Prochlorococcus marinus str. MIT 1214: one gene and its partner. Each later gene encodes a partner of the first gene's protein in a complex. Links are inferred from orthologs where the notes say so. Each region holds a gene or a part of one and is shown on either strand. Other genes may lie near its edges.

Evidence for each region.
Region 2: the proteins of mrdA (region 1) and rodA are in contact, whole or in part, in a crystal structure (PDB 6PL5), measured with the Thermus thermophilus proteins. The link is inferred for Prochlorococcus marinus str. MIT 1214 from one-to-one orthologs. Residues at the interface, in WP_223903432.1 of Thermus thermophilus: Arg4, Ile5, His6, Leu8, Ala9, Phe12, Ala15, Leu16, Leu19, Gly20, Arg22, Ala23, Trp24, Leu26, Gln27, Val28, Tyr31, Tyr34, Leu36, Leu43, Thr45, Asp47, Lys156, Gln157, Gly158, Ser160, Val184, Leu201, Glu202; in WP_223903423.1 of Thermus thermophilus: Phe161, Val165, Phe168, Val169, Leu172, Pro198, Tyr199, Glu202, Tyr211, Arg212, Asp213, Gln220, Val221, Gln223, Ser224, Ile226, Ala227, Ile228, Gly229, Ser230, Gly266, Phe267, Val270, Leu274, Tyr277, Gly278, Leu281, Phe285, Leu289, Arg297.

Annotation. Positions count from the first base shown.
Region 1 is NZ_CP114777.1:1,424,255-1,430,520, forward strand. What follows is about bases 1-2,875. They hold mrdA (penicillin-binding protein 2), read left to right. Parts: upstream 1-457; coding sequence 458-2,293; downstream 2,294-2,875. Other genes in these bases: O5639_RS07845 (hypothetical protein), read left to right, coding at 1-45; O5639_RS07850 (hypothetical protein), read left to right, coding at 62-436; O5639_RS07860 (NADPH-dependent FMN reductase), read right to left, coding at 2,296-2,820; O5639_RS07865 (diflavin flavoprotein), read right to left, coding at 2,871-2,875. Also shown: more of O5639_RS07865, read right to left, coding at 2,876-4,721; O5639_RS07870 (diflavin flavoprotein), read right to left, coding at 4,724-6,266. UniProt on the Escherichia coli protein: Catalyzes cross-linking of the peptidoglycan cell wall. Responsible for the determination of the rod shape of the cell. Is probably required for lateral peptidoglycan synthesis and maintenance of the correct diameter during lateral and centripetal growth.
Region 2 is NZ_CP114777.1:1,138,566-1,143,057, reverse strand. The notes cover bases 1-2,796. They hold rodA (rod shape-determining protein RodA), read left to right. Parts: upstream 1-659; coding sequence 660-1,934; downstream 1,935-2,796. Other genes in these bases: O5639_RS06590 (sensor histidine kinase), read left to right, coding at 2,369-2,796; O5639_RS06600 (Mrp/NBP35 family ATP-binding protein), read left to right, coding at 1-650. In the rest of the region: more of O5639_RS06590, read left to right, coding at 2,797-3,736; psaD (photosystem I reaction center subunit II), read left to right, coding at 3,857-4,282; O5639_RS06580 (anthranilate synthase component I family protein), read left to right, coding at 4,344-4,492. UniProt on the Escherichia coli protein: Peptidoglycan polymerase that is essential for cell wall elongation. Also required for the maintenance of the rod cell shape. Functions probably in conjunction with the penicillin-binding protein 2 (mrdA).

The DNA of each region.
Region 1 (6,266 bases):
TGTACCCCTTACTTCTCAACATCAGAAACAGGTATTCTGAAGTAGCGTTTATAAAGCCATTATGGCTCAAGATCAATTAAAGGATTTTCATTTATTTGCAATAGAGTCTGCTTTACCTTTTGGTATGGGTATTATTCAAAATGCTAAAACCGGTGGACTTCAAAAAATAATGGATGTAATCAAATCAAAAGATCCATTTACAGAGTTCCAAGTTGATGGTGAGCCCTCTGCAAAGAGAGTGAGGGAAAAGATTGATCAATTGATTCCCGGCTTAGGTTATCCAGTCGTTTCAGTTGATGTAACAGTTGAAGAGAATTATCCTGATTATGAAATCAATGATCACGATTCTTTAGTCTCAACTTTAAATAGAATTGACACTAAATTAGATGAATTGAGACGTTGTTTGAACAATGACTCATTAAAAATAGATAATTAATAAATATTCTTACTTTTCTTAATGAAGAAAAAAGAAAAATTATATTTAAGTTCTAAGAAGCATGTAGGTGCTTTTAATCAACCCCTGATTTTCTTTTTGTTTATTTGTTTAATTTTTTCAGTTACAGGTGTGCGTCTTTTTTGGATACAAATAATGAATGGATCATATTATAAAAAACTATCAGAAGAAAATAGAATCAAGCTAATTGCTAATCCACCAATAAGAGGAAGATTATTAGATCGTAATGGTGTAGTTCTTGCTGATAATAAACTCTTTTATTCATTATCTATTCAACCTAGACTTTTAACTAATAGTGCATGGATTGATCTGAGAAAATCTTTATCTGATTTGTTAAATGTTTCTACTGATGAATTAGAGTTTGCATTTAATAGAAGTCATTCTGACACTCCTTATAAAAAGGTACTATTAACTGATTTATCAGAGGAGCAAGTTATAAGGTTTAAAGAACAAGAGAATAACTTGTATGGTGCTCAAATTGATATTGGTTTAGTTAGAAACTATCCTTATAAGTCTTTAGCTGCTCATGCTTTGGGTTATACACAGTTAGTAACGCAAAATGAGTTCTCTAAGCTTTCAGAAAGAGGTTATAAATTATCTGATCGAATTGGACGTAAAGGTATAGAAGCAGCTTTTGAATCTGAATTGCGAGGTGAATGGGGAGGTGAAATGCTTGAGATTGATTCAATAGGTGCGGTTCAACGGAGCCTGGGGTTAAAGTTGCCTAAAGCTGGTAAGGATATCAAATTAACTCTTGATCTGGGCTTACAACTCACTGCAGAAAAAGTTTTGTCCGATAAAATTGCTGGAGCAATTGTAGCGATGGATCCACGTACAGGTGCAATTAGAGCAATTGCTAGTAAACCTACTTTCGATCTTAATTTTTTTTCTCAACCTTTTACAAATAAACAATATGACAATCTTTTTGTGTCAACTAATCTTCCTCTTTTGAGTAGAGCATTTAATGCGTATGATCCAGGAAGTACATGGAAACCTGTTACTGCTATAGCTGGTATGGAAAGTGGGAAATTTCCTGCTAATCAAAAATTAAAGACGGTTCCTTGTATTACATATGGGAGTCATTGTTTTCCAGAACATAATAAAAGAGGTTTTGGGTGGATAGGCTATGAAGATGCATTCAGAGTCTCAAGTAATACTTTCTTTTACCAAGTTGGAGTTGGTTCTGGTTCGAAGGCTTTATATGATGCCGCAATCAAACTTGGCTTCGATAATTATAGTGGGATAGAAACTTATCTTGATGAAAATAAAGGCTTAGTAGGGAATAAGAAATGGGCTGATGAGGGTCGTGGCTTGGGTAAGCCTGGAGAAACCCCTTGGATCGTAGAGGACATGGCTAGTGCATCTATTGGTCAATCTGTTGTTCTAGTTACTCCATTGCAATTAGCAAGAGCATATGCAGTTTTTGCAAATGGTGGTTATTTGATTACTCCTCATTTAGTTGATGCCAATATAAATTGGAGATCAGAGAAATATTTAGAAAAAGTAGATATTCATGATACGACACTCGATACAATTCGTCGCGGTCTTCGAAAAGTAGTAACTAGTGGTACAGGCATGGGAATAAATAAAGATACCTTTACTCTCCCTCCAGTCGCTGGTAAAACTGGAACGGCTGAAGATAGTAGTGGAGGTGCTGATCATGCATGGTTTGCTGGTTTTGCACCTTATGAATCTGGAGAAATAGTTATTGTTGCATTTGCGCAGAATACTCCTGGTGGTGGTTCAGTGCATGCTCTACCTATGGCAAAAAAAGTGTTGCAGACATGGTATGAGTTGCAGTCTAATAACCAATCAAGTAGTGGTAAAGATGAGGAATAGATTTAATTTGTATGATTTAGTTGTAGTAGTTGATTTAGAATGGCGTTGATTGATTGATCCTCAGCAATTTTTGATTTATTCGTAGCTAATTGACGACCTAATACTAATGCACCAAGGTGGGTTAATTGAATTCGCATCGAAAGTAATAACTCCATACATCCTCCTCCTGAAAAACTTGCAATTGCAATGGGACGTTCGTTGAATAAACTTCGAAAATCTGTTCCTTGCACAGACAGCCAAGCTATTGCATTTGTAAGAATTGGAGGAATTGAGCCGTTATATTCAGGCGCACAAATGACCCAGTGTGAGTGCCTCTCCATTTGCGAATTGATCGACTTAAGATTTTCTGGTGCTTTATCTTTTGAATTTTGACGTGGATTAAATATAGGTAAATCATTTTTTGATTCGGTCAAATCAAGTAATTCGCATGAGTAATTTAGTTCCTTGCCTGAGATTAGAAATCTTTTGGCTAGTTTGAGATTTTCACCATTACTAGCAGCTATAACAAGAAGCTTTTTATTAGACATTGTTAATCAAAAGGGAAGTGTAAATGGATGTCGTCGTTTATGTAATGGATCTAGTAGTTCGCTCCGGTTTTTCGATGATGAACTGCTGTGACTCCATCTTTTTTAATGACTTTTCCATGTTTAATCTCAGCATATATCAGCCAATGATCCCCACACTCCATTCGTTGACTAACTGTACCCTCTAGCCAAGCTAAAGCTTCGTTGAGTAATGGCTGATTGCTTGGACTTAATTTGATCTCAAGATCGGTAAATCTATTATCTCCAGGTTTGAATGATTGAAGAAATTGCTTAAGGAGGCTTTGGTGATTGTTTTGCTCTAAAATGTTCAAAGCAAAGTTATCTCCTGTATGAAGTAAGTTTTCTACAGCTCTTTCTTTAGCGACTGCAATCGTAATACCAGGAGGAGAAAAGCTTGCTTGACTAACCCAACTTGCAACCATAGCTCCGCTGATCAGATTATCTTCATCTCCTTTTTGAGCAGTCAATATACATAGTGATCCGACGACCCTTCCTAGTGCATTAATTGTTGGATCACTTTTACTTGTATTTAAACCAACATTAGCCTTTCTTTGTTGACGTAATTTTGCATTAATTAATTGCTTACCAAATTGGATACCTGTTTCTTCAAGTTTTTTAATCATTAAAGGATCAGGACTGAATTTGATTTTTATAGGTTTGAATCCAAATTTAAAGCCTCCATCTTTTAATTTTTTTTCAAGTAAATCAAGAGCTTCCCCACTCCACCCATAACTTCCAAATACTCCAGCCGGCTTTCCTCTGTCTCCCTCAGCCAAAAGCGAGCCAAGTGCTGAAACAATCGGGGTGGGTGCATGTCCTCCTAATGTTGGCGATCCGATTAAATATCCATCTGCTTTACGAATTTCAGTGACTAAACTATCTGATGGGGTGAATTCACAATTAATAATCTTAACTTTGACCCCTGTTTTACTAATGCCTCTAGCAATGGCATCAGCAATAGCAGCAGTATTTCCATATGCACTAGCAAATAATAGAGCAACTCTTAAGTTGCTGTATTTTTGGCTTTCTCCCCAGCTTTGGTAGTTGTTTAATAAACTCCTCCAACTACCGCTGATAGCAGGTCCATGTCCGGGCACTATCGTATCAATCTCAAAGTCTTCAAATTTTTCGATAATACTATTCACTTGCGTGGACATTGGTGCCATTAGACAATCGAAGTAATGTCTTCTCTCTTCTTCTGTGCTACTACTGTTTAATTCAGCCCATTTTTCTTCATAAATATGCGCACCAAACAATTTATCACTCATCAAAAAACCAGTTTGCTTTTCAAAAACAATTAGTCCACCAGGCCAGCGAGCTGTTGGGGCAGGAATGAATGTAATCTCAAAATTACTGTCTAGTGACAGAGTTTCTAATTGTTTAATGATTTGTATATTTGGAAGAACTTCAACTGTCTCCAATGCTTCTTTAGGATTTGTATTTTGGGATGGTTTGCGTAAATTCCAAATCTCCTTGAATAATTTTGCACCTGGATTAGAGCAAATAACCGTTAAATTTTTATATTTCACATTCATTTTTTTTACAAAAGCTACTTTATTGGGATTGATATGACCCATGACTAACTTGATTGCAGCTGAATCACTCCTAATTAATGTCTCAAGCTCTTCTAAAAATTCTTTTTCAAATGTTAAACCAGGAGGATGAATTAAAATATAATCATGTGATTTAGAATATTCTTTTTGAGAGGACTGAAATAAAAAAGAATTAGTGCAACTACCTTTTTCAAGTGAATATTCAACTTCAAATCTTGTTCTTTTTGGGTTTAGGCTTCTTAAGCAAATGAAGTTTTTCTCAATGGGAATTTGAATAGTTTTTTTTATGAAAGTATCTAAACTTGGTGAAGAAATATTCTCTAATGTCATTGTTAATAGTTGCTACCAACTCTTCTGTGATGAACTGCTGTTTTACTTTGAGTATTAGATAAATTACCTTTTTCGACTGATGAATAAATGATCCAATGATCTGTTGTCTCCATTCTTTGAATAACTTTACATGAAAGGAACGCTAATGCATCAGATAGAACTGGTCCCCCAGCTGCAAGATCGTTCATTAATTCAACTCCTTCAAAGCGATTAGCACCTGGTGGAAAACGTTTTAAAAAGTGTCTGAAGAGGTGCAAATAGTTATTTTCTTGAAGGATATTGAGAACAAAACGATCATTGACTTGTAATAGTGATTCAATGGCTCTGTCTTTAGCTACAGCTACGGTTATTCCAGGGGGTTCAAAACTTGCTTGACTAACCCAACTTGCAACCATCGCACCGTTACGACTGTCGGCACCTTCACTGTCTTTTGCTGTGACAATGTAGAGTCCACCGCTTAAGCAACCAAGTGCTTTATTTAAGTCTCCATCAAGGCTTTTAGTAGCAGCTAAATTTTTCTTTCTAGTAAGAATTTGACCTAAATCTGTACCAGCTTCTTCAAATTGTTGATAAACACTTTTGTTTGGTTCGTCACGAACTCTAAGGGGTTTAAAAGCTTCTTTTTGTCCGAGCTTTCTTAATTGGTTGGTAATAAAGTCAATAGGCTCTTCATTTCCGCCATAGGAGTCATAAGTCGCTACCCACTGCTTTTGTTTTAAGGATGCAAGTAGGGTTCCAATATTGCTTTGCAATTCTGAATCAGATTCGATAGGCCAAGTTGGTACAACAACTGCACTTGCGTCGCTAATTAGAGCACTTAATTCTTGAGTGTCTGAAGCAATAAGATCAACTAATTGGACTTGAGCATTTGCCTTGCCTATGCCATGAGCAATTGCTTGACTAAGCCGATCACAAAAACCATATTGACTGAGATAGCAAACCACAGCGTAATTTTCGCCTGTACTTCTTTGCTTACTCCATTCTCTATAATTATTCAGCCATAACTGCGTATTAAAATTAAGGATTGGTCCATGTCCAACACCAATAGTATTGATAGTTGGCAATGTATCAATTTTTTTTAATGCCTGAACTACGCTGCGGGCATTAGGACCCATGAGGCAGTCGTAATAAAATCGAAAATCTTCATTTAATAAGCTTGGATTTTCGTCATACAATTTTTCTGAGCAATAATGCAAACCAAACGCATCACACGTATATAAAACTTGTGTACCATGATCAAAAGAAAAAATAGTATCTGGCCAGTGTAGATTTGGTGCACTAATAAATTCAATTTTATGCTCGATTCCGCTAATTGAATTAATTTCTAAATTGAGTTCCTCTCCACTTTTGACTGCTCTTGACCTAAAAGGTTGATGAATTTGATCTTCTAGGAATTTTATAGCTACTTTAGATGCGACGATTTCAATATTTGGGTTTAATGCAATTAAGTATTTAATGAGTCCTGAATGATCTGGCTCTGTGTGGCTGACTATTAAATAATCAATTTCTGTTGGATTGATTTCTAGTCTTAGTTTTTCAAACCAA
Region 2 (4,492 bases), 280 kb from region 1 along the record:
TCTATGGACCAAATATCCCTTATATGCTTGGTGTTAGCGAAATAACTCCTGAAGTAAGTGGCTCTGGTGCAGAGCAAAAGATTATTCCTATTGAGACATGTGGAATTGGAATGGTTTCAATGGGATTATTAATTGATCAAAACCAGCCAGTAATTTGGCGTGGACCAATGCTTAATGGAATCATTAGACAATTTTTATATCAAGCTTCATGGGGGGAACGTGATTTTTTAATAGTAGATCTGCCTCCTGGGACCGGAGATGCTCAGATCTCTTTAGCCCAGGCAGTTCCAATGGCAGGTGTGATAATAGTCACAACTCCACAAAATGTATCTCTTCAAGACTCAAGAAGGGGGTTGGCAATGTTTAAACAAATGAATATTCCTGTACTCGGAGTAATCGAAAATATGACATATTTTATCCCTCCAGACCAGCCAGAAAAATCATATGAGATTTTTGGTTCAGGTGGTGGTAATCAATTAGCCAAAGAAAATCATGTTCCTTTACTCTCTCAGATACCAATAGAGTCAGATACTTATTCGGGTACAGGAAAGGATCTGCCAGTGGTCCATACATCTCGAGATTCAATCACTGCGAAAGTATTTTTAGAACTTGCTGGAACTTTATGCAATGCATTATCTGTTAAACAGTGATTTCAATTAATGATGGGTTTTGGCCGCAATCAACTATCTACTTTTAAAATAGTTAGAAATAAAAAAATTTGGAAAGATATAGATTTTATAATTTGGATTGTACCTCTTATTTTAGTACATTTATCATGTTTCTTAATAGCAAGTACTCAAAGAAATCTTGGAATAACAGATTGGTATCAACATTTAATCGTAGCTTATGTAGGGACATTAATTGTTTATTTTTTAGCTCAACTTCCTTTGCAAGATTTAAGGAAATATATTAAACTAATTTATTTTTTTACTATTTTAATACTTTTGTATGTAAGTTTTAGTGGCACTTCTGCTCTTGGTGCACAAAGATGGTTGAGCTTTGCTGGATTGAATATTCAGCCATCGGAATTTACAAAATTAACCTTAATACTTGTCTTGGCTTCTATTTTAGATCGAAATAGGTTTTCTGATTTATCTCAGTTAATTAAACCTTTATTAGTTTCTTTTTTCCCTTGGATTTTGGTTTTCATACAACCTGACCTTGGAACATCTCTTGTTTTTGGAGCCATACTTCTTGGAATGCTGTATTGGTCAGGTATGCCATATGAATGGGCATTTATTGTTTTGGCTAGTTTGGTTACAGGATTATTGTCAAATACATATCAATTAGGACTTGTTATATGGATTCCAATAATTGGTTTTTTGTCTTATAAGTCTCTGCCAAACCGAAACAAAATATTAACATTATTTGTTATTTTTTCCCATTTGCTAATAGCAAAGATTGCTCCTTGGTTTTGGGAAACAGTTTTAAGAGATTATCAAAAAGATCGACTAATTCTTTTTCTTAATCCTAGTAAAGATCCATTAGGTGGTGGATATCATATGCTTCAAAGCAAAATAGGAATTGGATCTGGAGGGTTGTTTGGATCTGGTCTGATGCAAGGCCAATTAACTAAATTAAAATTCATCCCAGAGCAACACACTGATTTTATTTTTAGCGCTCTGGGAGAAGAGGTAGGTTTTTTAGGAGCTTTGTTAGTCTTATTTTTATTTTTTATTCTAATTTTTCGATTAATAAAGATAGCTATTGAGGCGCGTACTGATTTTGAATCTTTGATTGTTATTGGAATAGCATCAATGTTTATCTTTCAAATTATGGTGAATATATTTATGACTATTGGCCTTGGCCCTGTAACTGGGATTCCATTACCTTTTATGAGCTATGGCAGAACTGCATTACTTGTTAATTTTATAAGTCTCGGCTTTTGTTTATCTGTCTCTAGACGAGGCCAGTCAATTAGAAAAAATCTTTGATTAGATACTTTTGCTTATATGTATTTGTAAACGCATTAATGGAGTCAGAGTAAAATTTAGAGACTAGGTATCATTAATTCTTCATTACCATCTTGAGGTGAAGTTTTTGTATCTATGTAAAGGAAGGAATCCTCACTTTCATATTAAACATTAGTTTAATTCAATTGGTTAATATCAACAAATTAGGATTCATAAGACTTTGATTCCCCTTACTAATCCTTACTCATAGACGAAATAGCTTCCATAAGCTTAATTTGTCCAAAGAGACTTTTGACTATTAAATTGATTGACTGACAAATTCTCGATCTATCTATTTAAAGATAGTCAGCTAAGGCACCTTCACTAGTTGAAACTTCACTTTCTATGCTTTTTCACCCTTTAAAATCTAATCATTCAAATGGATTTAAAGGTTTGTATGAGGTTTGGAGGAATTTGTGACCACTCCTCTAGTAACTATTAAAGATTTACAAGAAAGGATGGCTCAGGGTGTCCCTAACGCAACATGCAGTGAGTCTGCAGTTAGGAGAATGTGGTGGGCAGCTCTTGACACTCTTCAATCAGATATCTTGCTACCAATGAACCTTACAAGAGGTTTATGGTTGTCTTCACCTTTACCTGCATTATACGAACCTAAATTACTTAGGCAATTTCAAGGATGGGTGTGGGCGCCAAAGGATTTGTTAAGCCTTACAAATCCTTCTATGGGTATGTTGCCTCCTAGCCAATCAGTTTCGCAGGATTTACACAATGATTCGTCAGGCTATGAGCGCCTGACTCTTTTGGAGGAAGATGGAAATGATCCATTGCTAGTAGTCATTACTCCTGAAATTCAAATTGCGTTAGCTCTAGATGGTAAATCTCAGGAGAGAAAATTATTAATGCGCAGTGATCCTGAAACTTTGAGTGATCTTTTGACATTACTGGACAATAGATTGAATACAGAAAATGTTGAACAAGCAAATAATCTCCGAAACGCACTTGAAGAGATGGGACAGCTGAAAACAAATGATGATTTATCTAAAGTTTTTTGGCCTCTACTTTCTCAACGACTAGCAGATATCGCTCCCAGTTTAAATATTCAAACTTTGCCAGATAGTTTAATTAATGATCACAATTCAAGTTCAAAAAATACTGAAATTTCTTTGCTAGAGGCTTTAACACATGAAATTAGAACCCCATTGGCGACAATAAGAACACTAATAAGATCTCTTCTAAGAAAGAAAGATTTGCCCAAAGTGGTTGAAACCCGTTTGAAGCAAATAGATATTGAATGTACCGAACAAATTGATCGTTTTGGTTTGATTTTTAATGCTGTTGAGCTTGAGAGAAGTAAGCCTGAGCAAACAAATTTAGCTTTAACTGATTTAGGCAAAATGATAACAATGCTTTCCCCTGTGTGGCGGAATCAATTAGAGCGAAAAGGGTTGAAACTTATTCTTGATATCACACCTGATTTACCAAAAGTTTTGAGTGATTCAGAAGGACTTGAATTAATGTTGACCGGTCTTATTGACAGGAATAGTCGTGGGTTGCAAGCGGGTGGGGAGTTAACTTTAAAATTAAGGGCAGCAGGGCAAAGACTAAAGCTTCAAATCTTAACTCAGCTTTCTACTTCTACTCATTCTGGAGGGTCAGAGAGTGTTTCCAATGAAGAAATTGGACCAGTACTGAGTTGGAATCCATCTACAGGCAATTTGCAGCTGAGTCAGGCTGCTACTCAAAGGCTTTTAAAAAGTCTTGGTGGCCGTCTTACTAATAGGCGGGATAGTGGAATTACGATATTTTTTCCTATTTCTGAATAAAAAGAATTTGATCTTTAAGGTTAATGTTGACGCGTGTGAAGTTGACGTGAAATGAGTCAAAAGGCACAAAATAAAGTGCTAATTTAAAAATATAAAGAATAAGTTGTTTTAATTAAAAGCATGACCGAAGTATTACCTGGAACACTTCCAAAGCACATTGGTAGCACTGGAGGATTATTAAACTCTGCTGAAACCGAAGAAAAATATGCAATTACATGGACAAGCAAAACTTCAGAGGTTTTTGAACTTCCAACTGGAGGAGCTGCAGTAATGCATGAGGGTGATAATCTTATGTACTTTGCTAGGAAAGAACAGTGTTTTGCTTTGAATACTCAACTGAGAGGATTTAAGCCAAGAATTGAAACAAGTAAAATTTATAGAATTTATCCTGGAGGAGATAGAGAATTACTTTTCCCTAAAGATGGGGTTTTCTCTGAGAAGCCTAATGAGGGCCGCTTAAAAGAAGGCTATAACAATAGACGCATTGGAGAAAATCCTAATCCTGCAAGTTTGAAATTTAGCGGTAAGAAAACGTACGATGCATAAGTTATTCAATTTAAACTTTTGCCCCCTTTAAATCTATATATTGGGCTGCCATTATGCAGTCATGCTTAGCTTAGATAAGGAAGAATTTCTTTTGTCAGCCTCCAAGGGGGCCACCTATATCCCCTTGGCAAAAAGTTGGCCGGCAGATTTAGAAACTCCTCTTACAACCTGGCTGAAAGTTGGTGATATTGGTCCTCCTGGTGTATTGCT